Linked DNA regions of Methylosarcina fibrata AML-C10. The protein of the gene in region 2 interacts with the protein of the main gene of each other region in a pairwise test. Links are inferred from orthologs where the notes say so. Each region holds a gene or a part of one and is shown on either strand. Other genes may lie near its edges. The genes, in order: dnaE and dnaQ.

Region 1 (15,950 bases), 2.5 Mb from region 2 along the record:
AAGGCCTTCCCAAACGGGGCGATTCAATCAAAGCGGTAGGATCGGCGCCGATAGCGTTTTCCCGGATATAGTATCCGTAAAAACGCCTGAGACTGGACAAAATGCGGGCCGTGGAACGGTTGCCGATGCCTTCGTCGAAGCGACTGGCCAGAAATTCCGAAATCCGGCTGCCGTCAACTTCCAGCATCGGCTTTTTTCCCAGCCATTTGGCGAATATTCTCAAATCGCTGCCGTACGCGGAAAGAGTGTTCTCACTCAAGCCTTGTTCGACCCAAAGCGCATCGAGAAACTGTTCAATCAGACTTTCCGCATTCATACTTTGCCGGACGCTTCAAACTGGAGCAATTTGATTTTGATGGCCATAGAATCACCCATCGTTTGACCGGAATAACCGCCCAGGCCATCCCGCGCCACCACCCGATGGCACGGCACGATCAGAGGGTACGGATTATCGCGGCAGGCGTTTCCGACCGCCCGCGCCGCCGAATCAATCTTTTGCGCCAAAGCCGAATAACTGATCGTCGAGCCAAAAGGAATACGGCACAGCTCAGTCCAGACTTTGTTCCGGTAGGCGCTGCCTTGCCTTAATAACTTAACCGGAACAACCGCCTCGGCATCGGCCCAGAATCGATCCAATTCCTTTTGCAACGGATGCTCGTCAAGCTGCGCGTTTTTCTCGTCAGGTTCCCAGTCAATGCCGACAATGACTTCTCCCCGCAACGAAAACGCCAAAGTCGAGATAGGGGTTTTTATCCTGACAACTTGCTCGGGGCCTTCGGCTTTTTCAACCCATTGAATGGCAAACGACATAATTTATAATCCGATCGGAAAACTCAATAACTAAACGACAGATTATAACGCGAGGCCTTTCCTGGAATCTAAACTCTTCAAAAACGCATCGCTCTTCCGAAAACTCATTCCGGACGACATTCGGGAAAAGAGTCAGGCTTGAATTTTCTCTCGGCGCGTGATTATCAGAACTAGGATCCGAATCGCATTCGGCCGTACGAAACTGTACCCGCGCCACTTTACCCTGTTTGATTTTGATTAGTGCGGCCGGTCCTCGCTGAACTCGTAGCCAAATATAAAAAATTAAGTTAAATAAATAATATTTCTTGAATTTTGATCTATTCTTATAGATTGTCCAACCGGGTTTCGGCACTCATGGGTTTTGTTCATTGCTTCCTTGCGGTTTTATCAAAAAGCAACGAAGAACCTGCGGCACGGGTCGTTTCCTGATTTTGCCCATTAGATCTCAGGCTTGAATGAAATTAAGCCGGCGCTTCATTTCGGGAGGTAAACACGACACACATATTAACGAATGATCCACGTCACACCAGCAAATGATTCTAAAACCAAGGGGTGCAAAGAATGAAAATAAAAATATCAGCCATCTCTCTTGCTCTAATGGGAGCAGGATTCATCGGACTCTCCGGTTACAGCAGTAGCAGTTGGGCCCTTTTCAACAAAAATCCCTGCAATTTGGGCAAGGCCGGCAAAGTTCTGGACGAAGCCAAATGCGCCGGAAGAACCGCCGAGAGCATCAAAGGCGCGGATGAAGACTATTTCCGGGACATGGATAACGGCGTTACCAAGGATCCCGCCAAAGTCGCCGCCGCACTGGCGCCGTTCGTTCCCGGCATTACTCCCGAGCAGGCCGTCAGGCACGCGGCCATCGGACGCAACAACTGGATCGTATGGACCGCCGGCAACGACCGCTTCTGGGATCATTTGGGCTATCAAAGCCGCGGCAATCTGGATTTTCTGAAAACGATTTCCAACCATCCCAGCCTCAAATTCAGCCGCAGCAATCGCTGGAACTATCTGGGGCTGGTCAACGAACCCTGTTTCAAAAAACCCACCGAAGCCCGAAAAGACCGCTACGGCCTATGGCTGGACGTCCGCTCTCCGGACTGTCCTGCGGACCCGTTTGAAAATGAAGAAAAATACCCCGGCGTGAAAATCGGCGCCCGCGGCAAAAACATTCCGGTCGGCTCCTATTACGGCTACGCGACCGGTATCGTCGGCGTGCGCCTGTTTCCCAACCCCGATTTCGACGAAAAAGCACAAAAGCGCTGGGATCCGGAACGCTATTACACCGACCCCAGCTATTACAACGATGAAAAACTGGTCCGCCCCTACCGCGTCGGCATGTCCTGTGGTTTCTGCCACGTCGGTCCGAACCCGACCAATCCGCCCGCCGATCCGGAAAATCCGAAATGGGAGAATCTGAACTCCAATCCCGGAGCGCAGTATTTCTGGATCAACCGCATCTTTACCTGGGACGCGGACCCCACCAGCTTTCCGTATCAACTCTTCACCACCTCGCGCCCCGGCGCTCTCGATACCTCCCTCGTATCGAGCGATTACATCAATAATCCACGGACGATGAACGCGGTTTACAGCCTCGCGGCCCGGTTGCAGAATGCGCAAAAGTTCGGCATGGAAAAACTGGGCGGCGGCAGTTTGAACAACAAACAATTGAACGATTACGTTCCCGCCAACTCGCCCTTGACCCAATTCTTCAAGGCGCCCGATACGGTATTCACCCCGCGCGTGTTGAAAGACGGCGCCGATTCGGTCGGCGCGCTCGGCGCATTGAACCGGGTCTTCATCAACATCGGCCTGTTCAGCGAAGAATGGCTGCTCCATTTCAATCCCTTGATCGGCGGCAAGCCCATTACGCCGATCCCGATCAAAACCTCTCGCCAAAACTCGGTCTACTGGCAAGCCAATGAAATGCAAACTCCGGATCTGGCGTTGTTTTTCCTCGCGACCGCTCAGCCCGATCTGCTGAAAAACGCACCCGGCGGCGACAAACACCTGACGACCGAAGCCACCGTGCTGACCCGCGGCAAGGAAGTGTTCGGCGAACGCTGCGCGCGCTGCCATTCCAGCAAATTGCCGGAAAAGGCTTACAGCTTTTTCCCGAACGGCGGCGTCGGCAAGGATTACCTGAAATACTGGGGCAATTACTGGCGCTGGACGCAAACCGACGAGTTTAAAAAGGCAATGGACGAAATCGTCAAAAAAGACGACTTCCTGAAAGACAATTTCCTGTCCACCGATCTTCGGGTGCCGGTCACGCTGCTCGAAACCAACGCTTGCAGCCCGTTGGCGACCAATGCGATCGAAGGCAACATCTGGAACGACTTTTCGTCCCAGTCCTATAAAAATCTGCCGTCGGTCGGAAAATTCACCGTGCACGACCCCTTTACCGGCAAGCCCAGTGAATTCGACATGCCCGGCGGCGGCCGCGGTTTCACCCGTCCTGCTTCGCTGATCAGCCTGTGGTCGACCGCACCGTTCCTGCTCAACAACGCCGTCGGCGAGTTCAACCCGAGCCCCGCCGTCGAGGACCGGATGCAGTCGTTCAACAACTCGATCGAACAAATGCTGTGGCCGGAAAAACGCAAAGGCAATATCCAGTATCAGACCGCCAACGGCAAAATGCTGCCGGGCTGGGTCGACAAAACGTTCGAAACCAGCTATCTGAGAGTGCCGTCCGGCTATCTGCCCAAACTGCTCAATGAACTCATTGACCGGATCGAAGGGGGCAAATTCGCCGGCGAAATGGGTCTGGAACTCGGTCCGATTCCCAAAGGCACGCCGGTCAACCTGTTGACCAACATCGATCTGGACAAGCGGGACGGCATTATCGATCGCGTCAAGCACGACCTTCAGTTGCTGAAGCTGTTCAAACAAATCAAGAAGGACTTGAAGGCGTTACCCAAGAATGCCACCGACGAGCAAGCCGTGCAAGTCTTTAAAAACCTGATCGATCCTTTGATCAAGAACAGCAAATGTCCGGACTACATCGTCAACCGAGGCCATTATTTCGGCACCGATTACTTCGTTGAAGCCGATAAGGAACCGGGTCTGAGCGATGCCGACAAGAAAGCCTTGATCGAATTCCTGAAGACTCTGTAGAAAACGTTCGGGATTGGGGAGAAGATTTATCTCACGGTAGTTTTCTCCCCGACCTCGAAATACCCATTCAAGGTGCCTTTAACCTTCACAATTTTCTCCGCAAGAAAGTTCGTATTGAGCAAATTCAATTGAACTTTCCACCTCTGACGGTCGAATTTTTTTAGGAAAAAAGTTTTGCGTTTCAGGCATCCGTTCCGATAACAAAACGGAAGCGTTCTTTCGACGACCCTTCCGATGACTCACCCGATTCGAGCTTGGAGACAAGAAAAATGACAAATTCTAACAATGCGGAATACGAGTATATTGTAGTAGGCTCAGGGGCCGGCGGCGGTACCGTCGCCGCGCGCCTGGCCGAACGCGGCAAAAAAGTGCTGGTCCTGGAAGCCGGCGGCGACCCGAAGCAACTTCAGGGCGACAATCTCGCCTTCCCCGGCGAAAAACGGCTGCCCGACGATTACGATGTTCCCGTTTTTCATCCGTTTTCGACCGAAAACGAGGCGATGCGCTGGGATTTTTTCGTACGCCATTATGAAACCGAATCGATTCAGGCCCAGGATCCTAAATACACTCCCGCCGAGAAAGGCGTGCTGTACCCGCGCGCCGGCTGCCTCGGCGGCTGCACCGCGCACAACGCGATGATCACGGTCTATCCGCACAACGCCGACTGGGACGAAGTGGCCGACATCACCGGCGACGCATCCTGGAAAGCCGACAACATGCGCAAATATTTCGAATTGATGGAAAATTGCGAACACCGTCCGAAACTTCGCAAGCTGGCGACCTGGCTCGGCATCAATCCGTCGCGCCACGGCTTCAAAGGCTGGTTTCAGACCGAAGCCGCGCTACCGCTCGAAGCGTTGGCAAAGGACAAAAAACTGGTCTTGGCGATCCTCGATTCCGCGGTCAAAGCCGCCGGCAAATTGCCAAGCTTTTTTGACCGGCTTAAATGGCAAATCCAGGGGCTGGCCGATCCGAACGATTGGCGCTTAGTCAAGGATAACGCCATAGGTCTGCATTATCCGCCACTTGCAACCACGAAAGGTAAACGTCACAGCACTCGCGAACGCCTGCTCGAAGTGCAGCAGAAACATCCGGGCAATTTGACGATCGAACTGGATGCCCTGGTCACCCGGGTCATCCTGGACGACAATAACCGCGCCGTCGGCGTCGAATACCTGAAAGGAGCAAAGCTCTACAAGGCGCACGCGAATCCGAGCAACAAACCCGGCGAACTGCGCGAAGCCTATGCCGCGAAGGAAGTGATCCTGTCCGGCGGCGCCTACAATACGCCGCAACTATTGATGCTGTCCGGCATAGGCCCGAAAGAAGAACTGCAAAAGCACGGCATTGCGGTCAAGCATCACCTGCCCGGCATCGGCGCCAACCTGCAGGACCGCTACGAAGTCGGCGTCACAAACAGAATGAACCAGGATTGGGAGGTTTTGAAAGGCGCCAAGTATTCGCCCGGCGACCCCGAGTATAACGACTGGCTAAACGGCAAAGGCGTCTATACGACCAACGGCGCGGTACTGGCGGTGATCAAGCGTTCCGTCGAAGAACGACCGTTGCCCGACCTGTTTTGCTTTGCCCTGCTTGGCAACTTCAGAGGTTATTTCCCGGGTTATTCGAAACTGATCAAAGACAACCTGAACTACCTGACCTGGGCCGTGCTAAAAGCGCACACGGTCAATCGCGCCGGCGAAGTCAGACTGGTCTCCGCCGATCCGCGCGACCGCCCCTATATCAACTTCCGTTATTTCGAAGAAGGCACCGATACTACAGGCCAGGATCTTGATTCGGTCGTCGAAGGCATCAAGTTCGTGCGCAGCATTGCCAAGCCGCTGTTCGACCAAGGCATCCTGGCCGAAGAAGTCGCACCCGGCAAAAGCGTGCAAACCGATGAACAACTGCGCGATTTCGTCCGCTACAACGCCTGGGGGCACCATGCCTCCTGCACCTGTCCGATCGGCGCCGACAACGATCCGATGGCGGTGCTGGACAGCCAGTTCCGGGTCCGCGGCATCCAGGGGCTGCGCGTCGTCGATGCGTCGGTATTTCCGAGAATCCCCGGCTTCTTCATCGTCTCGTCGATCTATATGATCGGCGAAAAAGCGGCCGACGTCATTTTAAACGCCTCCGCTTAAGCGCAATCTGCAAGCTCCGCTCCGTCTGTCGTCCGATCGAGGCATGAGCCGGACGACAGGCGGACAGCGAACCGCACCTGCCGGTCCTCCCGGCAGGCAACCGCCCTCCGGTTACAGATTATCGATCAGTACGTCGGCAAATTCGCTGCATTTCACTTCGGTCGCATTCTCCATCAGCCGGGCAAAATCGTAGGTGACCTTCTTGCCGGCAATGGCCGCATCCATTGCGCGAATCAGGGCATCGGCCGCTTCGGTCCAGCCCATGTAGCGAAGCATCATCTCGCCGGAAAGAATCAACGAACCCGGATTGACTTTGTCCAGATCCGCGTATTTGGGCGCCGTTCCGTGCGTCGCTTCGAAAACGGCGGTGCCGGTCGAATAATTGATGTTGCCTCCGGGGGCGATGCCGATGCCGCCGACCTGCGCGGCCAACGCATCGGAGAGATAATCGCCGTTCAAATTGAGCGTGGCGATCACGTCGAAGTCGTCGGGCCGAGTCAGTACCTGCTGCAGAGTGATGTCGGCAATCCCGTCTTTCATTAAAATGCGGCCCTGCGCCAGCGCTTCCGCCTGCTCCTTGTTGGCCGCGGCTTCGCCCGAAGCGGCTTTGGTTCTTTCCCAGCGGCTCCACGGATAGACCTGTTCCGCGTACTCCCGTTCGGCCAGGGCGTAGGCCCAGTTTCTGAACGCGCCTTCGGTGAATTTCATGATGTTGCCCTTATGGACCAGAGTGACGCTTTTGCGCCGATTGGCCAGGGCAAAATCGATCGCGGCCCGGACCAAACGCTCGGTTCCTTCCCGCGAAACCGGCTTGATGCCGATGCCGGCGGTTTCGGGAAAACGGATTTTGGCGTATTGCGCGGGAAAATGCTCGCGCAGCAATTGCAGGAAGCGCCGATTGTCCTCGCTGCCTTGTTCAAACTCGATACCGGCATAGATGTCTTCGGTGTTTTCCCGGAAAATGACCATGTCGACGGCCTCGGGCCGCTTGACCGGCGATGGCACGCCTTGAAACCATCGAACTGGCCGCAGGCAGACGTACAAGTCGAGTACTTGCCGCAAGGTCACGTTCAGCGAGCGAATGCCGCCGCCCACCGGCGTAGTCAAAGGACCTTTGATCGAAACCAGATAATCCCGGCAGGCATCGACCGTCGCATCCGGCAGCCAGGTATTGAACAGGCGGTTCGACTTTTCTCCGGCATAGATTTCCAGCCAATGGATTTTTCTCCGGCCGGAATAACTGCGGGCGACCGCGGCATCGAGAACCCGCACCGTGGCGCGCCAGATATCGGGCCCGGTGCCGTCGCCTTCAATATAAGGAATGATGGGATTGTCCGGCACGTTCAATTGGCCGTTCTGCATGGTGATGGCGCTGCCGTCAGGCGGCGGGACAAGGGTAAAACCGTTCATGACAACTCCAGGATGAAAATTGAACAAGCGGTCTCGGCGGCTCGATGGGGCATGGAGCGGCCGAAAAATCTCCAAAAGACTGCCGCATCATAACAAATGACGGTGGCGTTGTCTTCAGCCTAACTCGAACAATGTAATGAAAAGGCCAAGCAACTCGGGCCACTCCGGTAAGAAACCGGGCTCCGGCTGAACTGCGGAAGGAAAGACCAGCCGGGTTTTTAAAACCTGACAGGTCTGCTACGGCACAGGCCGTACACGCAAACCGAAAGGCTCTAGTCCCTGAGGATTTCGAAAGACGTCAACGGTTCTCCGGGTTCGAGCTCTACGACGTCGATACGGTCGACTCGTGCCGTAACCGGGCCCTTGCGGCACCAATGGATGAACTTCTCGATCACCAGATTTTCAGCTTCGGCAATGATTTCCACCCGTCCGTCCGGAAGGTTTCTGACACTGCCGTTCACGGCGAAATGTTTCGCCTTGTTTTGGGTAAAAAGCCGGAAATAAACCCCTTGCACCCGGCCTGAAACCTGTATTTTTACTTTACGCAACATGCCTGTATCCTCCAGCAATAATGTATTTTCGGATTGCGAGAAAAATCTTCGGGAATGGTCGAAGCCGTGATATCTTCGATTTTGAGGCCGGCCAATGCTTCGTGATCGAGTTTAAACCGCCGGAAATTGGTGGAAAAATACAAGATCCCTCCCGGCGCCAACAGGGCGGCCGCGTGCCGGATTAACGGAACGTGATCGCGTTGGACGTCGAATATCTCTTCCATTTTCTTGGAATTGGAAAAGGTCGGAGGGTCGAGAAAAATCAGGTCGTATTGCCTTTTCAGCGGACGGCCGGCTTCCTGCGTCAGCCATTCCGGACAATTGGCCTGGATGAATTCGTGATCGCCGTGAAGATCGTTCAAGGCCAGGTTTTTTTTAGCCCATTGAAGATAGGTATTGGACATGTCCACCGTCGTGGTTGCCAGAGCGCCGCCCTTCGCCGCATGAACCGTGGCGCTGCCGGTATAGGCGAACAGGTTTAAAAAGCGTTTGCCTTGCGCCTGTTGCTGAATCAGGGCCCGAATCGGGCGATGATCGAGAAACAGCCCGGTATCCAGGTAGTCCTGGAAATTGACCCACAATTTGCAGCCGCCTTCCTCGACCACATGAAACAGTCCCGAATCGCCCTGCTTTTCATACTGCTCGGTGTTTTTTTGTTTACGCCGTATTTTCAGGAAAACATGATCCGGAGGCAGATCGAGCACCCTCGGAATTTCGGCCAGCACGCCGGCCAGACGTTGATCGGCCTTGCTTTGATCGATGCTTTTCGGAGGCTCGTACTCCTGCACGTTGACCCAGACGTCTTCGCCGCGGTAAATGTCGACGGCGACGGCGTATTCCGGCAAATCCGCATCGTAAGCGCGGTAGCAACTGACCTGATTCTGCCGGGCCCATTTCGACAGTCTTTTCAGGTTCTTTTCGAGCCGGTTGGCGAACATTTCGGCGCGGGCACTGCCGTGGCCGGAAGCGCTCGAGCCGCCTTCCTTCGCCTGCTCGATCCGTTCATCCCGGCTTTTGGCCTTGGGAATAAAAAATGCGCTTTCCTCGATGTCCATCCGCAACAGCTTGCATTCCAGAGCGCCGTTGAACAGGGTTAGCGGTTTTTTCGAACGGATTCCCAAACGAAAACCCAGCTCGGGGTCGGTAATGATGATGCCGGCCTTCCAGCCTGTAAACCGCTGTTTCAAGGTTTCGCCGAATGTTTTATAGAGCGCCGGAATTTCCTTGTCATCGCCCAGGCGCTCTCCGTACGGCGGATTGCAGATGAGAAGGCCGGGATTCCAGCCGGCCGCCGGCGCCGCTTCTTCGATGTCGCGCCGTTCGACATGGATTTTGTTGTTCAGACCGGCCCGGTCGATGTGCCTTAATGCGGCATTGAGCGCTTGCCGACTCCGGTCGAAGCCGACGATGACGGGCAGTTTTTCCAGTCCGGCTGTTTTGCGCAGTTCCGCTTCATGCCGTAGGCTCTGCCAACAGTCGGCGGCGTGTTTCTTCCAGCCGAAAAATCCGAAATAATCGCGTAACAGTCCGGGCGCATAATCGGCGGCCATCATGGCGCCTTCGACGAGCAGGGTTCCGGAACCGCACATCGGATCGATCAGGGTGCCCCTCCTTTCGGCAATGGCGGGCCAGCCGCTTTTCAACAGCATTGCCGCCGCCAGGTTTTCCTTGATCGGCGCTGTGACGTTCATCTCCCGATAGCCTCGGCGATGCAGGCTTTCACCCGACAAATCGAGACTCAATTGCGCCTCCTCGCCCTGCAAATAGACATTGATGCGGATGCTCGGCCGTTCGGTGTCAATGCCGGGGCGTTTGTGAAATTTGGCCCGCATTTGATCGACGACCGCATCCTTGACCCGCAAAGCGCCGAAATGCGTGTTATTGATAGCCGGCGCGTCTTTGGCGCTGAACGAAACGGCAAAGCTGTCCTCCGGTCTCATGTGTTCAAACCAGTTGATCTTTTTTACGCCGTAATAGAGATCGTCCTGAGTTTTTACCTCAAACGAACTTAGCACCAGAAAAACCCGATTGGCGATCCTGGACCACAAACAAACGCGGTAAGCCGTTTCCAGATCTCCGTCGAAAGCAACGCCGGCCAGGGTCGGCTTGAGTTTTTCTATGCCGAGAGACTGGAGCTCTTCGGCAAGAATGGTTTCCATACCTTTGGGCGTGGTGGCAAAAAGAGGATAAGAAGGCATAAGGAAAGGCTAAAAGGCGTCGGATGGATTGAAATGATCGGCTACGCCCGCAGTATAGGAAAATTTATCGATGTCCGGTAGTCCGGGCAGCGCTGTTTGCTTGTCATTGTCGGGCAGCGAAGCCCGCCCTCTATCCGCACAAAAGAAACAAGACAACGACGGCGGAACCGCTATTCCGCCACTGAAAACGAAAACAGACTGCGGGCTTCCGGATCACGGGGACATGAGCGGAGCCCGCATTTTATTACGGTAATTTAATTAATCTTGATTAATTCAACATCGAAAATCAATGTTTCATTAGGACCGATCGGCCCGGCGCCGTGAGCGCCATAGGCCAGTTCGGATGGAATGAAAAAACGAAATTGGTCACCTTCCTTCATCAACTGAACGCCTTCGGTCCAGCCTTTGATGACCTGATTCAACGGAAAGGTGGCGGGTACGCCGCGGCCGTAGGAACTGTCAAATTCCTTGCCGTCGATCGTAGTGCCTTTGTAATGTACGGTCACGTTGTCGGTTGCCGTAGGAGACGTCTTGCCGTTTCCTTTCTTGATGACTTCGTATTGTAAGCCGCTGGCGGTAGTGATGACGTTTGCTTTTTGGGCATTTTGCGCCAGAAAGGCTTTGCCCTGAGCTTTGCTTTCTTCCGGCGTAGTCGCGTTCGCCAGCGACCAGATGGTTAATCCAATTAGAACTGCGGAGACAAATGAACTGATTTGGATATGAATTTTTCTCACGGTTTCTCCTCGCGTCGATTTTAAAATTAGGGTGTATCAAAAAATCCTGTTTTATCCGGCCTACATTATGACATGTAATAAATTGGAAATTAAAGCCTTGATTCCGGATAACGCCCTATTAAAGACCGATTTCTGCCGTTTGAATTGTGCGAAAAAACTGAAAAAAATCAGCCGCCGCAGCCAATGGACAGCCTTTCACAAAATAGAAGACGAGCGGGGTCATCAAAGAAGTCGTCTTTGCCTTTCTCTTTGTTATTTTCCTCGAGCCTGCGCCAATCTCCGCTTTGCCGATGAAACCGGAGAGCGGTTACTCACCGCAGAAAATTTATGAAACAGTCAATTTCTTGCTGGTCACTTAATTCCATAGCCATAACCTGAATTCGCCAGCTATAATTTTTACAATTAAAAAGTATTATATCCGCCAGTAATAACCGATAAGAAAACGAAAGGCGAGGAGAGTCGGATGAACTCAAAAATACAGCGATCGCATCGTAAAAACCTGGAATTGCACGGTTTGATTTATTTCGGCGGACAGGAACAAAACATCATCGTCAAAAATCTGTCGATCACCGGATTACTGGCCGAATTACGGAATAATCCGGAGAGCCCTGCAACAACGATCGATGCCATATTCGACGTCCTGAAAGGCTCCACTTTAGTGGACCTGTTCCTTCCCGAAATGAACCTGACGGGAGAAGCCGAAATCATCCGGGTGGACATGCTAAAAGACAGCCTTCTGATTGCCATGGAATTCAAGACGCTGTCCTTTGAAAACGATCATTCTCTTTATTCGAGAAAAGAATACAGAAAAAGAATGCAGGGCTCGGGAAGGATTTTACTGAACGGACAATACCACGAATTCAATATGGTCAACGTGTCGTTTCTCGGTTTGATGATTCAATTGAACAAAAGAATAGACGTCGAAGAAAATACGATCACGGTATTCAGTTTCAAACCGCTCGAATTGAGCGGCGACGTCCGGATCATCTGGCTTGAGCATCTGCCGAACGACGAAACGCTGATGGGTTTACAGTTTCTCGACATCGAAAGTACCGTCATCAAGGGCCTACCCCGCTTTACCAGGCAAACGCTTTAGCTTTATCCGGCAGTCCGCCGAGACCCGCCCCGCATTTCGTGCCCGGCCGCTTGATTGCCTTTCTCGATCAGGCATTTTCCAAGCGCTGTTCCGGTGGTTTTACCGGTATTTAACATCCACCGCTTGCGTTCCAAGCAGGCGCTTTAACCGCAGAATCAGTTCATCGGTGGCTCGAACGCGCCACTCGTCGCCCAGCCGTACCAGCGCCTGAGCCTGTGCCGATCGGTAATCGATCAGAATGGGGCAGCCGCCGCCTTTGAACGGAATCAGTTCGGGAGTCAACTTGCGGACGATGGAATCGCCGTTGTCGGCGGCGTTCCAGGTCAATTGCAGACCTCTCGCGAAGGCGTCCCGGGCCTCTTCGATACTGTAAAGCTTCTCCGCGGTGAGCCGCAGGGATCCGGTAAAATCGTCCACCGTCAGCGAACCTTCGCTCACCAAAAGCGTATCGCGCGACAGCAAATTCCGGTATTTTTCGTAGACGTCGCTATAGACCGCCAGTTCGAGCCGGCCCGACCGGTCGTCGATGACGGCAAAGCCCATGGTTTTGCCGCTCTTGCTTTGCCGCGTGCGGATATCGATGACCAGCCCGGCCACGCGCGCTTCCATCTTTCCTTTCGAACGCTCCACCTCGCCCTGAAGCGCGGCGATCTTGCCGTGAGTAAACTGTTTGATTTCCTGCTCGTACTGATCGATCGGATGCCCGGTCAAAAACAGGCCGAGCGTCAATTTTTCCGCGGCCAGACGTTCATTGTCCGACCAGGGCGCCACGGCATTGGCATAAGCTTTCTCGTCCGCCTCGCCGGCGCTGGATACCGCCAGCCCGAACAAATCGTTTTGCCCGGTTTGCACCACCTTTTCATGCTGTTCGGCCACTTTTAACGCGGTCGCCAGCTCGGCCAGATGGGCGGCCCGGTTGGCATCGAATTGATCAAAGGCTCCGGCCCGGCACAGCGCTTCCAGCACCCTTCGGTTGACCTTGCGCAGATCGACCCGCTTGCACAGGTCGTACAGGCCGGAAAAAGGGCCGTTTTTTTCCCGTTCCTCGAGCATGTCCTCGATCGCGGCCTGGCCCACGCCCTTGATCGCGCCGAGGCCGTAAACGATGCGGTGGTTCCGGTCGACGGTGAACCGGTAGTCGGACACGTTGACGTCGGGCGGACAGATCGCCAGCTTCATCTGCCGGCATTCTTCGATCAACACCACGACCTTGTCGGTATTGTCCATGTCCGAGGACAAGACGGCGGCCATGAACGCGGCGGGATAATGCGCCTTCAGCCAGGCGGTCTGATAAGCGACCAGCGCGTAGGCGGCCGAGTGCGATTTATTGAAACCGTAGCCGGCGAATTTTTCCATCAGATCGAAAATATAAGTGGCAATGCCTTCGTCGATCCCGTTGGCGACCGCGCCTTGCGTGAAGATCTCCCGCTGCTTGGCCATTTCTTCCGGCTTTTTCTTGCCCATCGCGCGCCGGAGCATGTCGGCTCCGCCGAGCGTATACTGCGCCATTTCCCGGGCGATCTGCATCACCTGCTCCTGATAGAGAATAACGCCGTTGGTCGGTTTCAGAATAGGGATCAGCAGCGGATGGGCGTATTCGGCCTTGGCGCCGTGCTTGACGTTGATGTAGTCGTCGACCATGCCCGATTCCAAAGGTCCCGGACGAAACAGCGCCACCAGCGCGATGATGTCGTCGAAGCAGTCAGGCTTGAGTTTTTTGATCAACTCTTTCATGCCGCGCGATTCCAGCTGAAAAACCGCCGTCGTCTGGGCGTTTTTCAACAGTTCGTAAGAGGCGGGGTCGTCCCGCGGAATCGTGCTGATATCGATCGGCGGTTTGCCTTCTTCCCGGTTTTTTTGATTGATCGTCTGCAGCGCCCAGTCGATGATCGTCAACGTGCGCAGACCCAGAAAGTCGAACTTGACCAGGCCGACGGCCTCGACATCGTCCTTGTCGAACTGGGTCACCAGATTGCCCCCGCCCTGCTCGCAATACAGCGGCGTAAAGTCGGTCAATTTGGTCGGAGAAATAACGACTCCGCCGGCGTGCTTGCCCGCGTTCCGGGCCATACCTTCGAGCGAACGGGCCATGTCGATCAGGCTTTTGACTTCCTCTTCGGTATCGTAGAGCTGCTTCAGCTCGGGGCTGTCCTTGAGCGCCTTTTCCAGGGTCATGCCGATCTCGAACGGAATCAGCTTGGCCAGCCGGTCAACGAAGCCGTAGGAAAAGCCCAGTACCCGGCCGACATCCCGGATGACCGCCTTGGCCGCCATCGAGCCGTAGGTGATGATCTGAGCGACATGATCGCGGCCGTAATGCTCGGCCACATAATCGATCACCTCGTCGCGCCGATCCATGCAGAAATCGACGTCGAAGTCCGGCATCGATATCCGCTCCGGATTCAAAAAGCGCTCGAACAACAGGTCGAATTCGATCGGATCGAGGTCGGTGATTTTAAGCGCGTACGCCACCAGAGACCCCGCGCCCGAGCCGCGTCCGGGGCCGACCGGGATCTGATGGTTCTTGGCCCACTGAATGAAGTCGGCAACGATCATGAAATAGCCGGGAAAACCCATCTGGGTAATCACTTGCAATTCGGTCTCCAGGCGCTCGTCATAAACGCGCCGGTTCTCCTCGTCGCTGCTTTTGCCGCAAGGCGGATGATGCTGCAGGCGCTCTTCCAGCCCTTTTCTGGAAGCCTCGGCCATGACCTCGCCCAAGGTCATTCCGGCAGGCACCGGATAGTCCGGCAGAAAATTCTTGCCGAGGGTCAGCTCCAGATTGCAGCGCGCGGCAATCTCGACCGAGTTTTCCAGAGCCTCCGGAATATCGGCGAACAACGCCGCCATTTCCTCGCTGCTGCGCAGATACTGCTGATCGGTATAATCCTTCGGCCGGCGGGTGTCGTCCAGCACCCGGCCCTGATTGATGCAGACCCGGACCTCGTGCGCGGCAAAATCGTCCTGCTTGAGAAAGCGCACGTCGTTGGTGGCGACGACCGGCAGATCCGCGGCCAGAGCCAGATCGAGCGCGGCGGCGATGTAATGCTCTTCTCCGGGCTTGCCGACCCGCTGCAGCTCCAGATAGAAACTATCCGGGAACAGCGCGCGCCATTGCTCGGCCAGACGCATCGCGGCGTCCTTGTTCTCGGCCAAAAGAGCTCTGCCGATGTCGCCGTGCATCGCGCCCGACAAGGCAATCAAGCCGTCGCGATTGGCAACCAGCCAGTCGTGTTTGAGCATCGGCACGCCCTGATGCTGGCCTTCCTGGTAGGCTTTCGAGATCAATTCGGTCAGCGTGACATAACCTCGTCGGTTTTTGGCCAGCAAGGTCAGACGAGTGGGATTGGCGGGCTCCTCCGGATTGAAAATCAATACGTCCGAGCCGGCGATCGGCTTGATGCCTTGCGCCATCGCCGCGCGGTAAAATTTGACCAGAGCAAACAGATTGACGTGATCGGTGATCGCCGCCGCAGGCATCGCCAGTTCGGCCAGCCGTTTCATCAGCGGCTTGATTTTAACGATGCCGTCGACCAGCGAAAATTCGGTATGGAGCCTCAGATGAACGAATTTCGGCTGCATAAGCTTTACGAACTGCTGAAAGGAGGAAAAGAACGGCCGCTCTTCGGCACCATCATAAATCCGACAAGCCGTTAAAAAGGCTCATGTAATCCTGCATCGAACGGATGATGACCTCATGCGCTTCGGCCCGCCCATACACATCGGTTATTTCGCAGGTGGGTTTCTCGCCAGGCAGATTTTTATAGGTCAAAAAATAGTGCATCAGCCGATTGATGTAGGAAGTCGGACAGTCCGACACGTCGGTCCATTGCCGGTAAAACTCGTCCCCTTTCATTACCGCAATAATCTTGTCGTCGGCTTCGCCG
Region 2 (14,883 bases):
CTTAATCACCACCGGGAGGTAACTGGAAGGAAGCTCTTTCGCCGCGGCCGTTGCGCTCAAACCGAAAAATGCCATCCCTGCCATCAACATACCAAGTAAAGGCTCTTTCATTGCCTTGCCTCCTATCGGTCAGATATTTGACGGACTATTATTTGATAGATAAGCCTTGTTTTTTTTAGTTCAGTCCTCTTGAACGGCTTTCATCGGGAATTTCCAAACACCGCCGTCCGTCTGGCAAGGTTTGGCCGGCCGGCTTATTTTTACGGATCGGTTAATGCAAAAGGCGGTTCTCGTCGCCGAAAACCGATAGGACAGGCAGAAAAATATACAACCCGAGGGCTATTATGGCGCGCATCCTTTCCGCAACAAAACGGCAACTTCTTCCGCCGGCAGCGGCTTGCTGAAATAATATCCTTGAACGTAGTCACAGCGCAGCTCGCGTAAAAACTCCAATTGTTCCCGGCTCTCCACGCCTTCTGCGACCACTTCGAGTTTAAGTTGCTGCGCCATTAAAGTAATTGCGGAAACAATCGCCTTATCGCTGGAGTCGACGGTAATGTCGCGAACGAACGATTTATCGATTTTCAGGGCATCGATAGGAAAACGCTTAAGATAGCTGAGCGACGAATAGCCGGTGCCAAAATCATCCAGGGACAAACGCACGCCTCTGCTTTTCAAGGAATTCAGAATCTCCAGAGCGGTATCGACGTGCTGCATCAGCGTTCCTTCCGTAATCTCCAATTCAAGCAGACCGGGCGGTAAACCGGTTTCTTCCAAAGCATTCAATACGGCGTCCAGTAACGGAGGCCGGTGATAGTGTTGATAATGCGTCTGGCAGAACTGGCGGCTCGACAGATTGACCGCCAGCCGCAGCGAATAGCCGCTTTGCTGCCAGTATCTCACTTGCGCGCAAGCCGTATTCAACACCCAGACACCGATCGGCACAATAAAGCCGGTTTCTTCCGCTATCGGAATAAAATCGTTCGGAGACACTTCACCCAACTCGGGGTTGAACCAGCGGAGCAACGCTTCCACGCCGATAATCAGTCCTGTTTTAATATCTATTTGGGGCTGATAGTGGAGCGTAAACTCGTTTTTTTCCAATGCTTGCCGCAAATGTTTTTCAAGCTTTATATAACTCTGCGCAGACAGAGTCAGGTCCTGAGTGTGGAATTGATAATTGCTTTTCCCCAATTTTTTGGCGTGATACATGGCGCTATCGGCATCCGCCAACAGAGCTTCGATGTTTCTGGAGGTGTTGGGATAAATGCTGATTCCGATGCTGACGCTGACAAATACTCGATGCTGCTGAATTTCCAAAGGCTGTTTCAGCGACTCCAGAATTTTACTGGCCACCTTGGCGGCGTCCTGAGTTTCGGAAATGGCGGGCAGCATCACGACAAACTCATCACCGCCCAGGCGAGCGACGGTATCTTCCTCGCGTATCGAATGCGATATCCGGTGCGCAACTTTTTTCAGAAGAATATCGCCGAGCGCGTGGCCGATACTGTCGTTGACCAGTTTGAAATTGTCCATGTCAATAAACAGGATGCCGACCATGTCTCCGCTCCGTTGCGCATGAGCAACCGCCTGTTCGATTCGATCATTGAGCAAGGCTCTGTTCGGAAGTCCGGTCAGAAAGTCGAAATGAGCCATGTAATGCAGGCGTTTTCTAGCCCGTTTGACTTCCGCCATTTCATGGGCATTATCCAATACCAGCGACAGGGAATTCGAAAAACTTAAAGCCAGCTCTTCGTCGCCGTGACTGAAGGATTCGCCTCCTTTCTTGTCGCATAAATAGATGCGCCCGTACACTTTGCCGTTATGGGAAATGGGCACCGCAAGGAATGATTTCATGGGCGGATGGTTGGGAGGAAAACCGACGCTGCGCGGGTCTTTCGAAATATTTTCGATTCTCAAGGACACGTTGTCCTGTATCACGACGCCCAGCAAGCCTTTCCCTTCCGGAAAACGGCCGATGTCCTGCACCTGCCTTTCACTGAGGCCGGTATGGATAAAATGCTTGAGCTGACCCGATTCAGCGAGTATGCCGATGGCGCCGTAACGCGCTTCGAGCAGCTTGGCCAGCGCTTCTATGCCGGATTGCAGCACGTCTTTCTGGACTGAAGTATGCGCCAGCACACTCAGCAGATTGCGTGAAGCGTCATGCAATTCTTCCAGTTTTTTCGCCCAGCCTACGATCAGTTCATGTTCACTGGCCAGTTGATCTTTTAGCCTTCGGGTTTCCTGCAATAAAAGCTGTTCCCGTTTCAGCAATTTTTCCAGCATGCTCTGGCGAGTCACCACGCCGATGTAGTGTTGCTCATCGAGTACGGGAACGGCGTCCAGCCCCAGTTGATCCATGATTTTTAAGGCATTGTGCACGTCAATGCTCGGCGCAATGGACATCGACTCCCTATGTTCGACAAGATCTGCGAAAATCCAGTCGGGATGTTGAACGATATCGCGTTCGGTCGCCAGACCGCAGAAAATCCCGTTGTCTGTCGATTCCCGGAATACCGCGAAGAAAGTTCTGGCTTCTCCGGGGCGCGGTCGATCTTCTTCCAGCACGCGCGAGACGCCGGCACAAAGACAGTCTTTAACGGTCAATGGCTTCACTAGCAATCCCCGCGGACAAAAAAACGTTGATGTCGACTTCCGCCTGCAGGACTTCATCCGAGCCCATCAGAGGTTTCAATTGAGTGATGACAAAATCGACCAGCCTTTCTCTGGAAACGCGCCGCAATATACTCTGGCGCACCAGGACGTCCGAAATGATTTCGTCCTCGAGCTCGATATGTTCAAAAGGCGTTTTGATCAGCAGTTCTATGGCCCTGCGCATCGCTATGCATCCGATCGGCGCGTCTTTGCCCAAGACCAGCATGTCTTTTAACGGCGGTATGGCGTATTCACTGATCCGGGCAGAAATATGAAATTTTTTTTCGCTGGTGGTCATGTCAACAAGAGCCCTACTGAATTATTATTATTTTTCAATGAAAGGATGAGCCGTTCAGGCTTTCCCGACAAGCATAGCCAATTTTATGCCGGCTGACTCCGAGTAAATACGGCACTCCAGTGTCCCTTCCGTTTTTAATCGATTATCCGGGTTATTCTAACTTAATCATTCCGTAAATAACGATGCAATTCTTGAGCTGTTTTTCCCGGTAAAACCACGTGGACCGGGCTTTCGGGTTTCTCCTTCGATTTTTAATCGTCCGCCAGCAAGCGCATGACCTCCCGCCAGGCAGCCTCCTTTTCGTTACCCACTTGGCGAAATACGCGCGCAAAGCGTTCTCGCTGATCCCCCGACAAAAGATCTTCCATCCGCGCCCCGTCTCCAGTAAGGCGTAAGCGTTTAATGCGCCGATCCTTGGTATCCGGCGCCGATTCAATCAACCCTTGTTTCAGCAATTGCCGTAAAGGAGCATTTAACGATTGTTTGCTGACATTCAAAATTGCCAGAAGGTCATTGACGCCGAGTCCGGGATTCCGGCCGACAAAATACAGAATGCGGTGATGGACACGGCAAAGCCCGTGCTCCGCCAGCATGGCATCCGGTCTGGCAACTACGGCGCGGAATGCAAAATGCAGAGCCTCCAATGCATCGTTGAGTTCCTGCTCTCTTTCCGATGAAAGATCAATTAGGTCAATCATATTGACATTATGGCGTAAAACTTTCAAAATGGATACGTCAATAACATTGACCTTATTGGAGCAGTCATGGCGATCATTTATCGAGATTTTGCTGTCGAGTTTGCCCGGCACTGGATTGCTGCCTGGAACCGGCACGACCTGGACGAGGTATTGAGCCACTACGCAGACGACATTACGCTTTTCTCTCCCTGCATTATCTCCATCGCCGAAGAGCCGAGCGGGATTCTCTGCGGAAAAGAGGAAATACGCGCCTACTGGAGAAAAGGCCTGGCGCTTGTTCCCGATTTGCATTTCGAGCTGCACGACGTGTTGACGGGCGTCAACTGTCTTACGATATATTATCAAGGGCACGCAGGCAGGGTCGCCGAAACGTTTCGGCTGGACGAATCCGGCAAAGTCACGGAAGCGTATGCCTGCTATACGGTGCCGCCCGGCTTTGAAGCAAATTCCTGCAACTCATGCGATTGATCATCCGGACTCTGCGCCATGCCAACCGCATTGACTTCGATGATCTGCTTGGCAAAGCCCGGCTCCGGGCGTTCGTTTCAAACGCCACCGAGGGAGGTTGAAACAGGTTCTTCGAGTCGGATTGGTGCCGGCAAGGCTAGGCCGGCCACTCCGGCCGTACGTTTGCTTCTGGTCTAGAAGTAATAAAAGGGAGAATGAATTCGCCCCTACCCCGGTAATCCGGGCAGACAAACTGAAAATAGTTTAGCTTACGGCTTCCGGTTAAGACGGCTGCGAGGCCGGCAATGAATTGGAGCAAGCCTAAAAACGGCATTAAAAAGTGTTGCGGTTTCTTCAAATGCTCCGGTAAAGCTCATCGCAGATCCGATCGATGGCGCCCCGGTTGTCGTTGAGGAAGTGTCTGCTTTTGGCGACCAGCGCGTCACGTTCTTCGGGATGGGTGTAAAGTTTCAGGACGGCTTTGGCAATCTCTTCTTCATTCAGGCATTGAACGGCGGCCCCGCGCTCCAGAACTTTGCCGGCAATTTCCCGGAAATTGGCCATGTAGGGTCCGAACATCACCGGCACGCCGACCGCCGCCGCCTCCAGGATGTTGTGGCCGCCTACCGGCACCATGCTGCCCCCGACGAAGGCGATATCGGCGGAGGCATAGAACATTTTGAGCTCTCCCATCGTATCGGCGAGATACACGTCGGTGGCGGCGCTGCACGCCATTCTCGAAGTCCGGGTGACTGCATGCAGCCGATTTTGTTCGCACAGTTTTCCGACTTCCGGAAACCGCTCCGGATGCCTCGGCACGATGACCATCAACAATTCGGGAATCCGCTGTTTCAGTTTTTTGTAGATCGGAAAAAACACCGTTTCTTCGTCCTTGTGCGTACTGGCGAGGAGCCAGACAAAGCGGCCTTTGAACCAATGCTCCTTCAGTTTAAAACCCGCCACCAGAGTCTCTTCGGGAATGTCGACGTCGAACTTCATGTTGCCCAGGGTTTTGACGGATTCTTCGGCGGCGCCTATGTCGAGAAAACGGCGGGCATCCTCACCGGTTTGGGCGGCGATCAGTCTGACTTCGGCCAATGCGGGCCGGATCAAGGCGGGAATTTTCCGGTAGCCGAGCGCCGATTTTTCCGACAGCCGGGCATTGATGATGTATAAGGGAACCTTGTGTTCTCCGCAGGAGGCAAACAAGTTCGGCCAGATCTCGGTTTCCATGATCACCGCCAGTTTCGGTTTAAAACGGCGCATGAAACGCCGGAGGACAAAGGGAACGTCATAAGGCAGATAGACGTGCGCGACGGTATCCTTCATCATAGCTTGCACCCGGGCGGATCCGGTGGGGGTCGTCGTCGTAACCAGTATCGGTGCTTCCGGCCGCCGTTGTTGCAGCCGTCTCAACAACGGAAACAAAGCTTCGGCCTCGCCGACCGAAACGGCGTGAAACCAGAGAACGCCCTGATCGGCTGGGTTTCCGCCGTAAAATCCGAAACGTTCGGGCCATCTTCGGCGATAAGCCGGGGCCTTAAGGCTGCGCCACAGCAAACGCAGCAAAATGAAAGGGATCAGCAGATAAAAGAAGGCCGAATACAGCGTTCTCATGAAGACTTCGCAATCATTGACTGAGGAATGAAGATGGAGGCGATCCAGGTTAAAACGGCCGGCTTGCTATTGATTCCAGAGACAGACGCCGCTCGCTTTCTCAATGGCCGCCAGCCGCTGCCGGTGCGCTTCGGATTCTTCCTCGCTGCAGCGGATGATTTTCGTGAGAGGCCGGTCGGACGGCAGGCGCACCAAGGCTTCGGCCGTTTTCTCGCCGGCGGCGGTGCCCAGGTCTTCGTCCAGCAGGGAAAACTGGCCGCCGGTCATCAAGAGATAAACGTCGGCCAGAATTTCGGCGTCCAGTAAAGCGCCGTGCAATTCCCGGTGGCTGTTGTCGACGCCGTAGCGTTTGCACAACGCGTCCAGACTGTTTCTCTGGCCCGGATGCTTCTGCCTGGCGTAGGTCAGAGTATCGAAAACGTCGCAATATTCGGCCACGGTGCCTTTCGGTTCCGGAAGCAGGGAAAATTCGTGGTTGATAAAACCGACGTCGAACGGCGCGTTGTGAATGACGAGTTCCGAGTCGCGAATGAACTCGATCAAATCTTCGGCCACGTCCTGAAACCTGGGCTTGTCTTCCAGAAACTGGTTGGTGATGCCGTGGACTTCTATCGCGCCGTCGTCGATCAAACGATCGGGGTTGATATAGACATGGAACCGGTTGCCGGTCAGCCGGCGGTTGACCAGTTCCACGCAGCCGATTTCGATGATTCGGTGGCCTTCCTGAGGATTCAGACCGGTGGTTTCGGTATCCAGAACGACCAGGCGTTGCTTGACGGTTCGCTGTTGCACTGACTAAAACTTCCTGAAATTTGAATCTTGGAGCTATCTTGATAATCCGACAGAACTTATGCGTAGCGCTCGATCATTTTTTCCGCCTGTTCGGCGAATTTTTCGAGATCGCCTTTTTTAACCCGGTCGACCGGTATCACCAGCGCCATATCCAGCGTGATGAAGATGTAGACGTAGCGTTTGCCGTACTCGACCCGAACCAGCTCGGACCAGAGCATTTTATTTTTGCCGCTGGGCGATTTTTCCAATAAAAAAGTCGGATTGGCCGGATCGATCGTCAACGTGTACATTCCGAACATATTCTTTTTTTCGAGCTGCGTGTATTTGCCCAGCACTTGACGGCGCAGATCGTACAGGATGATTTTCGGAGACAGCCAGGCCCAAAGCACGGCGATTGCGACAATATAGGCGGTCGACGTTTTGTCGCCGTAATAATACAGATAAAAAGCGCCGATGAGCAGCATGATGGCCGGCAGGATCCACCGGTTTCTCCGGATGTTGTCCTGTATGTCCTTCGACTTCAGGAACTGCGCTTCGTTAAAATTTACCAAATCTTCTTCAAGGAACTCGTATTCAATTTCTAGCATGTCGGTTTTCTGGTTGAGATTCAATAGGCAAGACGGGAGGATCGGGATGCGTTCCCTTGCCGTGTGCTGTTTTAGTGTAATTTAATGGTGGCGTGGGCGCTGCGTCGGAACACGTTGGACAGAGTCAGCATCGCCGTGCGGAAATAGCCGTGAACCGCCACCTGATGCATCTTATACAAGGACAGATACACGACCCTGGCGATAAATCCGCCGATCGTGATCGTTCCCATCAGATTGCCCATCAGATTGCCGACCGTCGTGTATTGCCCCAAAGACACCAGCGAGCCGTAATCGCGATAGACGTATTTTACCGGCGGTTTGCCTTTCAGCCGATGGATCAGGGATTTGTATAAAGTGGACGCCTGCTGATGCGCAGCCTGGGCCCTGGGCGGAACATTGCCTTTATGCCCCTGCCAGACGCAAGCCGCGCAATCGCCCATCGCAAAGATGTCGTCGTCGGCGGTTTTCAGCGTTTCATCGACGACCAACTGATTGATGTGATTGGTTTCCAGTCCGTCCAGTTGCTTCATCCAGTCCGGCGCCTTGATGCCCGCGGCCCAGACTTTCAGATCGGCGGGTATGACTTCGCCGTCGTGAGTCGTCACCGAGTCCTTGGTGACTTCCGTGACTCGCCGGCCCAGTTTGAGATCGATGCCCAGCTTGACGAGCTGCTGTTGCGTGGCATTCGCCAGCCGGGGAGGCAACGCCGGCAACAGTTGCGTGGCCGCCTCGATGATGGTCAGTTTGACTTTGTTCGATTCCTGAAGCCCATAGACGGCCAATAGATTGGATACTTCGTGCAACTGGGCGGACAACTCCACCCCCGTCGCGCCGGCGCCGATAATGACGATGGACAGAGGCTTGCCGCTGGCACTGTCCTTGCCCGCATAATTTTTGATGTAGGTTTCGACCAGTTGCTTCTGAAACCGGAAAGCCTGAGTGGTGGTGTCCAGAAACATGCAATGCTCGGCCACGCCTTTGATATTGAAGGTATTGCTGACGCTGCCGACCGCCATGACCAGCGTATCGTAGTTGAGGGTGGCCTTGGGAATCAGTTCTTCCCCGCTGTCGTTGTAAGTCGGGCTGACGTAAATCTCCTTTTTGCTCCGGTTCAATCCTTCCATTCTGCCCAGCCTGAAGCGGAAATTGTTTCGGTAAGCCTGGGACAGATATTCGACCTGTTCCGATTCGTCGAGGGTTCCCGCAGCCACTTCATGCAGCAAAGGTTTCCATATGTGAGTCGAAGTCGCGTCGAGCAATACGATTTCGGCCTTTCCTTTTTTCCCCAGGGTCCGCCCCAATTTGGTCGCCAGCTCCAATCCCGACGCTCCGCCTCCGACGATTACTATCTTGTGTTTCTCGCTTTTCGCCTCAGCCATAGTCATCCTCTATAACAGATATTTTTTCAAATAGTATCACATTATAGCGAATCGGCTCTCGCACCGTGGTTTTTGTTGCCGGGTTCGAGTCAGAGCGGTTTTGCAACCGGCCTGACGATAAAGAAGATCTCGAAGACCGGTTAAATGGCGGTGTCGAACGAACCGAAGCGATCCGGCCTTTATCTGGATCGCTGGCCCCGGCTCAAACTTCGGCCGCTTCGGATTCTTCCGCCCTGTTCCGGCGGCATTTGCCCATCGGTCGACTGCGGCATGGACGGTTGCTCCATGATCGGCTGCTCGATCATCTCCCTTTGGGGGCGCAATCTTTCCGCATCCGGCGCCTTTTCCGGCTGTTGCGAATCCATCGGCGGTTGGCGGTATAACTGTTCCTGCTGACGATTGATCTCTTCCCTCTGACGGGCGGCATCTCTGGCCCGCTCTTGCTCCATCTGCCGCTGTAATTCGCTTTGCTGTTGACGATCGAGTTGTTCCTGACGACGGACGGCTTCTTCCATGCGCCTTTGCTCTTCCTGCTGTTGCCGTTCCAGTTCCTGTTGCTGGCGTGTGGAAGTTTCCGTTTGCCGGCGGATGGATTCCCTCCGCAGACGTTCCTGTTCATCCTGCCGTTGCCGCTCCAGATCGAATTGCCGGCGGCGCTCTTCTTCCTGCCGGCTTGCGGCTTCCCGTTGCAGGCGCTCTTCTTCGGCCCGCTGCTGCCTTTCCAGTTCCTGTTGCTGACGTTCCAGCTCAAGGTCCCGATCGGTCGCTCTTTCCTGTGGTTGATTTATGCTGCGTCCTGGTCTCAAAGGTAAATTACCCTCTGGTTCGGGAACAGTCCAGAGCGGCACCGCCGGCTGCGGTATTACGGGCGGAACTGTTGCCGGCTCTTGAGGCTCGGCATAATCCAACGGAACGGGCCTGCCGCTCAAACGGCCGGGCACCCGGGGCGAGGCCTCGCGTTCCGGCCCACTGCGCTCGGTTGGTCCCGGAGGATAAGTAGCAAGCCGCTCGGAGAGTTGTCTGGCCTGTTGTTCCTGCTGCCGGACGACGTCGGGAGTGGGTTTGACGTCGATCGGCCGGTAAATGACCGGACTCCGGCTCGCTCTGCCGCGGCGGTCTTCCTTTTTCCATTCGGAATCCGTCATGACTTTGGGGGCTTCCGGTTTGATCCGGCTTCCGATGGCCCGTTCAATACGATGCACAGGGATGCCCTGGTTGATGATCCGGTCGTTGACCACCGTCAGGTTACCGGTCGGCTGAGTCGAATTGAGCAATTCCGGATTGCGGTCCGGCGCGATCAGGCGATGGGGTTTATGACGGCGCGGAAAATCCCGTTCACGAACAAACACCCAGGCATCCCAATGCACGTAGCGTCCGTAATCGAAATAAAAAGTCGAATAAGTGGCGTACGGATTCCAGAGATAATCGGGCGGCATGGGCGCCCACGAAAGATAGTCGCCGCCATACCGCCAGAATACCCAGGCGGGAGCCCACAGCGTTCCGGGCACCCAGATCCATCCGTACCAGTCGTCCCAAACCCAGCGTCCGTAATGAAAAGGCGCCCAGCCCCATACCCAGTCGGATACCCATAGCCAGCCATAAGTGACGGTATAGGACCAATAGCCGTCGGTATAGGGCCGCCAGTCCCTCGGCACATGCCGGGGATACCATACTCTTCCGTAAGTCCGGTGGTGAACCCAATTGCCGTAAGGGGCCAGCGCATCGTGGAACACGTCCGCTGCCTCGTCCCGGAAAGGATAGGCCTGAGCCGGCGGTACCGGTAACAGACAAATCAGCAGAATCACCGGTAACAATATTCTGGCCGGCAATCCTGAAGAATATTTAGCGTTCATGGAGACCTGCTCACAAGTATCGGGAAGTTTAAAGCGATTATTCGGATAGAAATCATATCAATCGAAACCTTAATGCAGTCTGAACATTGGTAGGCCTCATTTTTAGACTCTTCCGGTTATGGATGATTTCCTGGAACTGTCCAACCGAATCCGGGTTCCGGACAACGTGGGCACTCTTTACAAAGCCCATAAGATTGTCCGCCTCGGCGCCAAGCTCTCAGGTCGTCTGCTCATCGCAGTAAGAAAGTTCCGCTTCGTCCAGGCCCAACCAACGCATTTTCTCCAGTCCGTAGCTTTTCAAAGACCGGATCATTTCCTTATCGGCCTGCCCTTCGCTGTCAAGCTCCCGCAGCCGTCTGAAGTAATCGCGGAAAGTAATGCTCGCGCCGGGTTCCCGACCGGTCAGACGGCGCAGGCAAAAACCTTTCCATTGGGCGCTTTCTTCGCCAGTGAGAGAGTCGGGGTAGTTGCGCGCCCGATAGCGAAACAGCATTTCGGGCAGGCGGGAATCGGTGAACCGGAATTGCATTTTGGCCAGACGGTCGGGCGGCAACGTGCGTATGAAGGCCATGGTTTTCTTGTCGGCATCGCAAAAAAATCCGCCGCTGTAGATCGACAGATCGGGATCGGAGTCTAACGGAAAATCGCTTTTCCCGGTAAATACGACCGTTAGTTTTTCGGACAATCCCGTAGCCGATTTTATTTTGTCGAGATGAACGAAACACGTGCCCAAATCCAGCTCAAGGCGCTCCGCATCGGCGGGCCGAATGACCGAAAGCGGCGCCAGCACAGGGCATTTATTAACGTGTACCGTTTTCAACGGGATTCGGGCAATGCCTTCCGGCAAATCCTGGCTTGCCGTAAAAAGCCGCCGGCGTATTTCTTCCGGAGACAGTTCCAGCAGGGGTTCGGGATCGACCGACAAATCGTAGACGAGAATGCCGTTGCCGTTTACCGGATGAGAACAAAGAGGCACTACCAGAGCCAGGCAGGATTTCGCGGCCGGGTATCTGCCGGAGACATGAACCAGCGGTTCGAAACGGCCCGGTTTCAACAAGCCGAGCGCTGCGTTCTTGAGGCGGTTTTGCCAGAGGAACCGGAAGAGCCTGGGCTGAGCCTGGCTCAACAGTTTGGCAAAAGCAATGGTCGCATACACGTCGGAGAGCGCGTCGTGCGCGGACTGATGGGCAATGCCGTTGGCGACCGTCAATTGGTCGAGGCGGAAACTGGGAACGCCCTGTTCATTAGTGGGCCACTCAATGCCGTCGGGGCGCAGCGCCCTGGCGGCCCGGACTACATCGATCAAATCCCAGCGGGAATTACCGTTTTGCCATTCTCGGGCATAGGGATCATAAAAATTTCGATAAAGGCAATTGCGAGTCAGTTCGTCATCAAAGCGCAGCGTGTTGTAACCCAGCGTACAGGTATTGGCCTGGGCGATTTGTTGATGGATGAGACGGATAAACTCCGCTTCGCAGAGGCCTTTGGCTTCGGCCAGTTGCGGAAGGATGCCGGTGATCAGGCAAGCATCGGGATGAGGAAGCGTGTCTTCCGAGGGTTTGAGGTAAACCACCAGAGGATCGTCAATTTGTTGCAGATTTTCATCGGTGCGCACGCCCGCAAATTGCGCAGGCCGATCGCGCTGCGGATCCGTGCCGAACGTTTCGTAGTCGTGCCAGTACAACTCCTTTTCGGCCATCGACCACTCGGATACGATTAACGCTTAATTAAGTTTGGCCAAGGCTTTGAGCAGATCGGTTCTACTGATGATGCCGACCAGTTCGGTGTCTTCGAATACCGGAAAACTTCTAACCGAAGACTCCTGGAATTTTTTCGCCAGATCGACAATGCTCGTCTCGGGCGTCACCGTGATGATGTCGACGGTCATGTAATCACCCACTTTTCCGCTCATTCCCTGATTGTAAACGCTTTCCAGGAACACATTCATGCCGTCCGTTTCCGAAAACATGCCTTGCAGTTGGCCTCGGTCGTCGACGACCGGGGCACAGGTGATTTTATGGTCCATTAATTTTTTGATGGCATCGAAGACGTTGGTGTCCTTGGTCAGAGTCACCAGTCTTCGGGTCATATAATCCCCTACGGTAATTTTTGTCAGCATAAATTTCCCCTTTATTTATTCTCAACAGGCCCAATTATCGAACGAACAATGCCCCTAGTCAATTCAAGGTATTTTCCAATGCCGATCTAAACAGTCCCTTTGGCTTCCATTTTTTTCCGTTTTTCGCATTTCTCCACGCAAACGCACGCGCCCGAATTCAATCCGCCGCACGAGCCTTTGATTGCACGCCGGCCAAACATAACCCCGATCGCCATGAAAACGACCACCACCAGCATAATTGCAAAAGTCACCAAAAAATAAGTCATTGTATCACCTCACCATTTCAATTCGATCTGAAACGCTGCCGATTCCGATTCGACCGCAATAAAGCCCTTTCTTTCACCAGACAAGCATCCTCGATCGCCGAAATCATTATTCGAATTCATTTTACCGTGTCCATCTGAAGACAGACCACCGCCGCATTAGTTTAATAATATCAAAACAAAATTGCTGTGTTTTCTTGATTCCAACACAAAAATTCAAAAGCATCAGGGACTTCTTTCCAGATTTCTGATTTCGACCAGCCGCCCGTTTTCAAAACGAAGGTACTTGCGGAATCGTTTGGTGCCGAAATTGTACACCCATTCTTCCACTTGTACTTCTTCATAGTCGTGGATGTCGATCGTTCGACGCGGAAAATGGAAGGTGCTGCCGACCAATTTGGTACGGGTGTCGATGGATTCCGGCTCTCCGCAAACCGCATAGACGTCGTTTTTATAATCGCCTATGGAAACCAGTTTACGCCCGCAACGCATCGTGCTGCCGGAAGGCGAACTGGTTACACCGTACGGAGGATTGGTATAACCGAAGGAATAGCTGTTGCCGAGCGATCCCGAACTGCCGAACGAGATCCCGGAACAAGCCAAGAATATGAGCAATATTCCCAGCATTGGATATTTATTGACCATGCCATGACTCCGTTGACAATTGATGGGCTCATCGCATGATGTTTTCAATATTGCTGTCCGCATTGAAAGGGGCGACAAAACCTTATTTTCGATATAAGATCTTGGCAATCGGTAAAAGTTTAAGCTGTATGATAGAAGCCGTTCTCCCTGAGAGAAGTTCTTTTCACAGGGAGAATTGTTCCTTTTAACCGCCGAAATCGTCCAGCATGATGTTTTCCGGCTCGACGCCATTTTCCAGCAGCATGTTGATCACTGCGGCGTTCATCATCGGCGGACCGCACATGTAAAACTCGCAGTCTTCCGGTGCCGGATGATTTTTCAGATAGTTTTCATACAGCACGTTATGAATGAAGCCGGTATAGCCGGTCCAGTTGTCTTCCGGCAGGGGATCGGACAATGCCACGTGCCAGGTGAAGTTCGGATTTTCTTTCGCCAGCATGTCGAAATCTTCGACATAGAACATTTCGCGTTTGCTCCGCGCGCCGTACCAGAAGGTCATCTTGCGTTTGGATTTCAACCGGCGCAATTGATCGAAAATGTGCGAACGCATCGGCGCCATCCCGGCACCGCCGCCGACGAAGACCATTTCGGCATCGGTCTCCTTCGCGAAGAATTCACCGTAAGGGCCCGAAATAATACATTTGTCGCCCGGTTTCAAGCTGAAGATATACGAAGACATCTTGCCCGGCGGCACGCTTTCGTCGGCTCGCGGCGGCGGCGTGGCGATACGCACGTTCAGCATGATCTCCTTTTCTTCGGGATAGCTGGCCATCGAATAAGCGCGCAGAACCGGCTCCTTGACATCCGAAACGTAGCGCCACAGATTGTATTTGTCCCAATCTTCATGGAAACGTTCTTCGATGTTGAACTCCTTGTAGTTGACCACGTGCGGCGGGCATTCGATCTGAATGTAACCGCCGGCACGGTAGTCGATCGACTCGCCGGGCGGCAGTTCGAGCACCAGTTCCTTGATGAAGGTCGCCACGTTATGATTCGACCTGACCGTGCATTCCCATTTTTTGACGCCGAAAACCGAGTCTTCGACTTCGATGTCCATGTCGTGCTTGACGCTGACCTGGCAGGAAAGACGTTCGCCGCAAGCCGCCTCGCGCTTGGTGATGTGGGTCAATTCGGTCGGCAGGATTTCACCGCCGCCGGATTTCACCTTGACCTTGCACTGGCCGCAGGTGCCGCCGCCGCCGCAGGCCGAGGAGACGAACAATCCGTTGTCGGCCAGTGCGGTCAGCAGCTTGGCGCCGACCGGCACATGAATTTTCTTTTCATCATTGATCAGGATCTCAACGTCGCCTTCGGCCACGAGTTTCTTTTTCGCGCCGATGATCACGAATACGAGCGCAATCACCAGCGCCGTAAAGATGACAATCCCTAATAAAATATCCAGCATTCGAGTACCCTTACAGTTGGATTCCGGAGAAAGCCATGAAGCCGAGAGACATCAGACCCGCAGTAATAAAAGTGATGCCCAGGCCTTGCAGACCGGCGGGAATATCACTGTATTTAAGTTTT

The links.
Region 1: the proteins of dnaQ (region 2) and dnaE interact in binary tests that used the Escherichia coli proteins (3 or more experiments, as listed by UniProt). The link is inferred for Methylosarcina fibrata AML-C10 from one-to-one orthologs.

The regions. Positions count from the first base shown.
Region 1 is NZ_KB889965.1:2,673,627-2,689,576, forward strand. The notes cover bases 11,963-15,950. They hold dnaE (DNA polymerase III subunit alpha), read right to left. Parts: upstream 15,646-15,950; coding sequence 12,163-15,645; downstream 11,963-12,162. Other genes in these bases: A3OW_RS0112665 (PilZ domain-containing protein), read left to right, coding at 11,963-12,063; A3OW_RS0112675 (inorganic pyrophosphatase), read right to left, coding at 15,698-15,950. Also shown: site-specific tyrosine recombinase XerD, read right to left, coding at 1-316; A3OW_RS0112625 (methylated-DNA--[protein]-cysteine S-methyltransferase), read right to left, coding at 313-810; A3OW_RS0112630 (hypothetical protein), read left to right, coding at 1,372-3,930; A3OW_RS0112635 (GMC family oxidoreductase), read left to right, coding at 4,200-6,074; icd (NADP-dependent isocitrate dehydrogenase), read right to left, coding at 6,186-7,484; A3OW_RS0112645 (acylphosphatase), read right to left, coding at 7,757-8,035; rlmKL (bifunctional 23S rRNA (guanine(2069)-N(7))-methyltransferase RlmK/23S rRNA (guanine(2445)-N(2))-methyltransferase RlmL), read right to left, coding at 8,020-10,233; A3OW_RS0112655 (FKBP-type peptidyl-prolyl cis-trans isomerase), read right to left, coding at 10,488-10,967; A3OW_RS0112660 (hypothetical protein), read left to right, coding at 11,050-11,298; more of A3OW_RS0112665, read left to right, coding at 11,431-11,962. UniProt on the Escherichia coli protein: DNA polymerase III is a complex, multichain enzyme responsible for most of the replicative synthesis in bacteria. This DNA polymerase also exhibits 3' to 5' exonuclease activity. The alpha chain is the DNA polymerase catalytic subunit.
Region 2 is NZ_KB889965.1:138,139-153,021, reverse strand. The notes cover bases 4,648-7,568. They hold dnaQ (DNA polymerase III subunit epsilon), read right to left. Parts: upstream 6,511-7,568; coding sequence 5,785-6,510; downstream 4,648-5,784. Other genes in these bases: A3OW_RS0100670 (NAD(P)/FAD-dependent oxidoreductase), read right to left, coding at 7,169-7,568; A3OW_RS0100675 (YcxB family protein), read right to left, coding at 6,567-7,097; waaA (lipid IV(A) 3-deoxy-D-manno-octulosonic acid transferase), read right to left, coding at 4,648-5,718. In the rest of the region: A3OW_RS0100715 (cytochrome b6), read right to left, coding at 1-111; A3OW_RS0100710 (putative bifunctional diguanylate cyclase/phosphodiesterase), read right to left, coding at 343-2,619; A3OW_RS0100705 (hypothetical protein), read right to left, coding at 2,600-2,956; A3OW_RS0100700 (MarR family winged helix-turn-helix transcriptional regulator), read right to left, coding at 3,208-3,765; A3OW_RS0100695 (YybH family protein), read left to right, coding at 3,721-4,122; more of waaA, read right to left, coding at 4,456-4,647; more of A3OW_RS0100670, read right to left, coding at 7,569-8,476; A3OW_RS26155 (DUF6600 domain-containing protein), read right to left, coding at 8,656-10,329; sbcB (exodeoxyribonuclease I), read right to left, coding at 10,547-12,028; A3OW_RS0100655 (CBS domain-containing protein), read right to left, coding at 12,053-12,448; (Na+)-NQR maturation NqrM, read right to left, coding at 12,535-12,714; A3OW_RS28385 (DUF2845 domain-containing protein), read right to left, coding at 12,937-13,356; nqrF (NADH:ubiquinone reductase (Na(+)-transporting) subunit F), read right to left, coding at 13,541-14,761; nqrE (NADH:ubiquinone reductase (Na(+)-transporting) subunit E), read right to left, coding at 14,772-14,883. UniProt on the Escherichia coli protein: DNA polymerase III is a complex, multichain enzyme responsible for most of the replicative synthesis in bacteria. The epsilon subunit contain the editing function and is a proofreading 3'-5' exonuclease.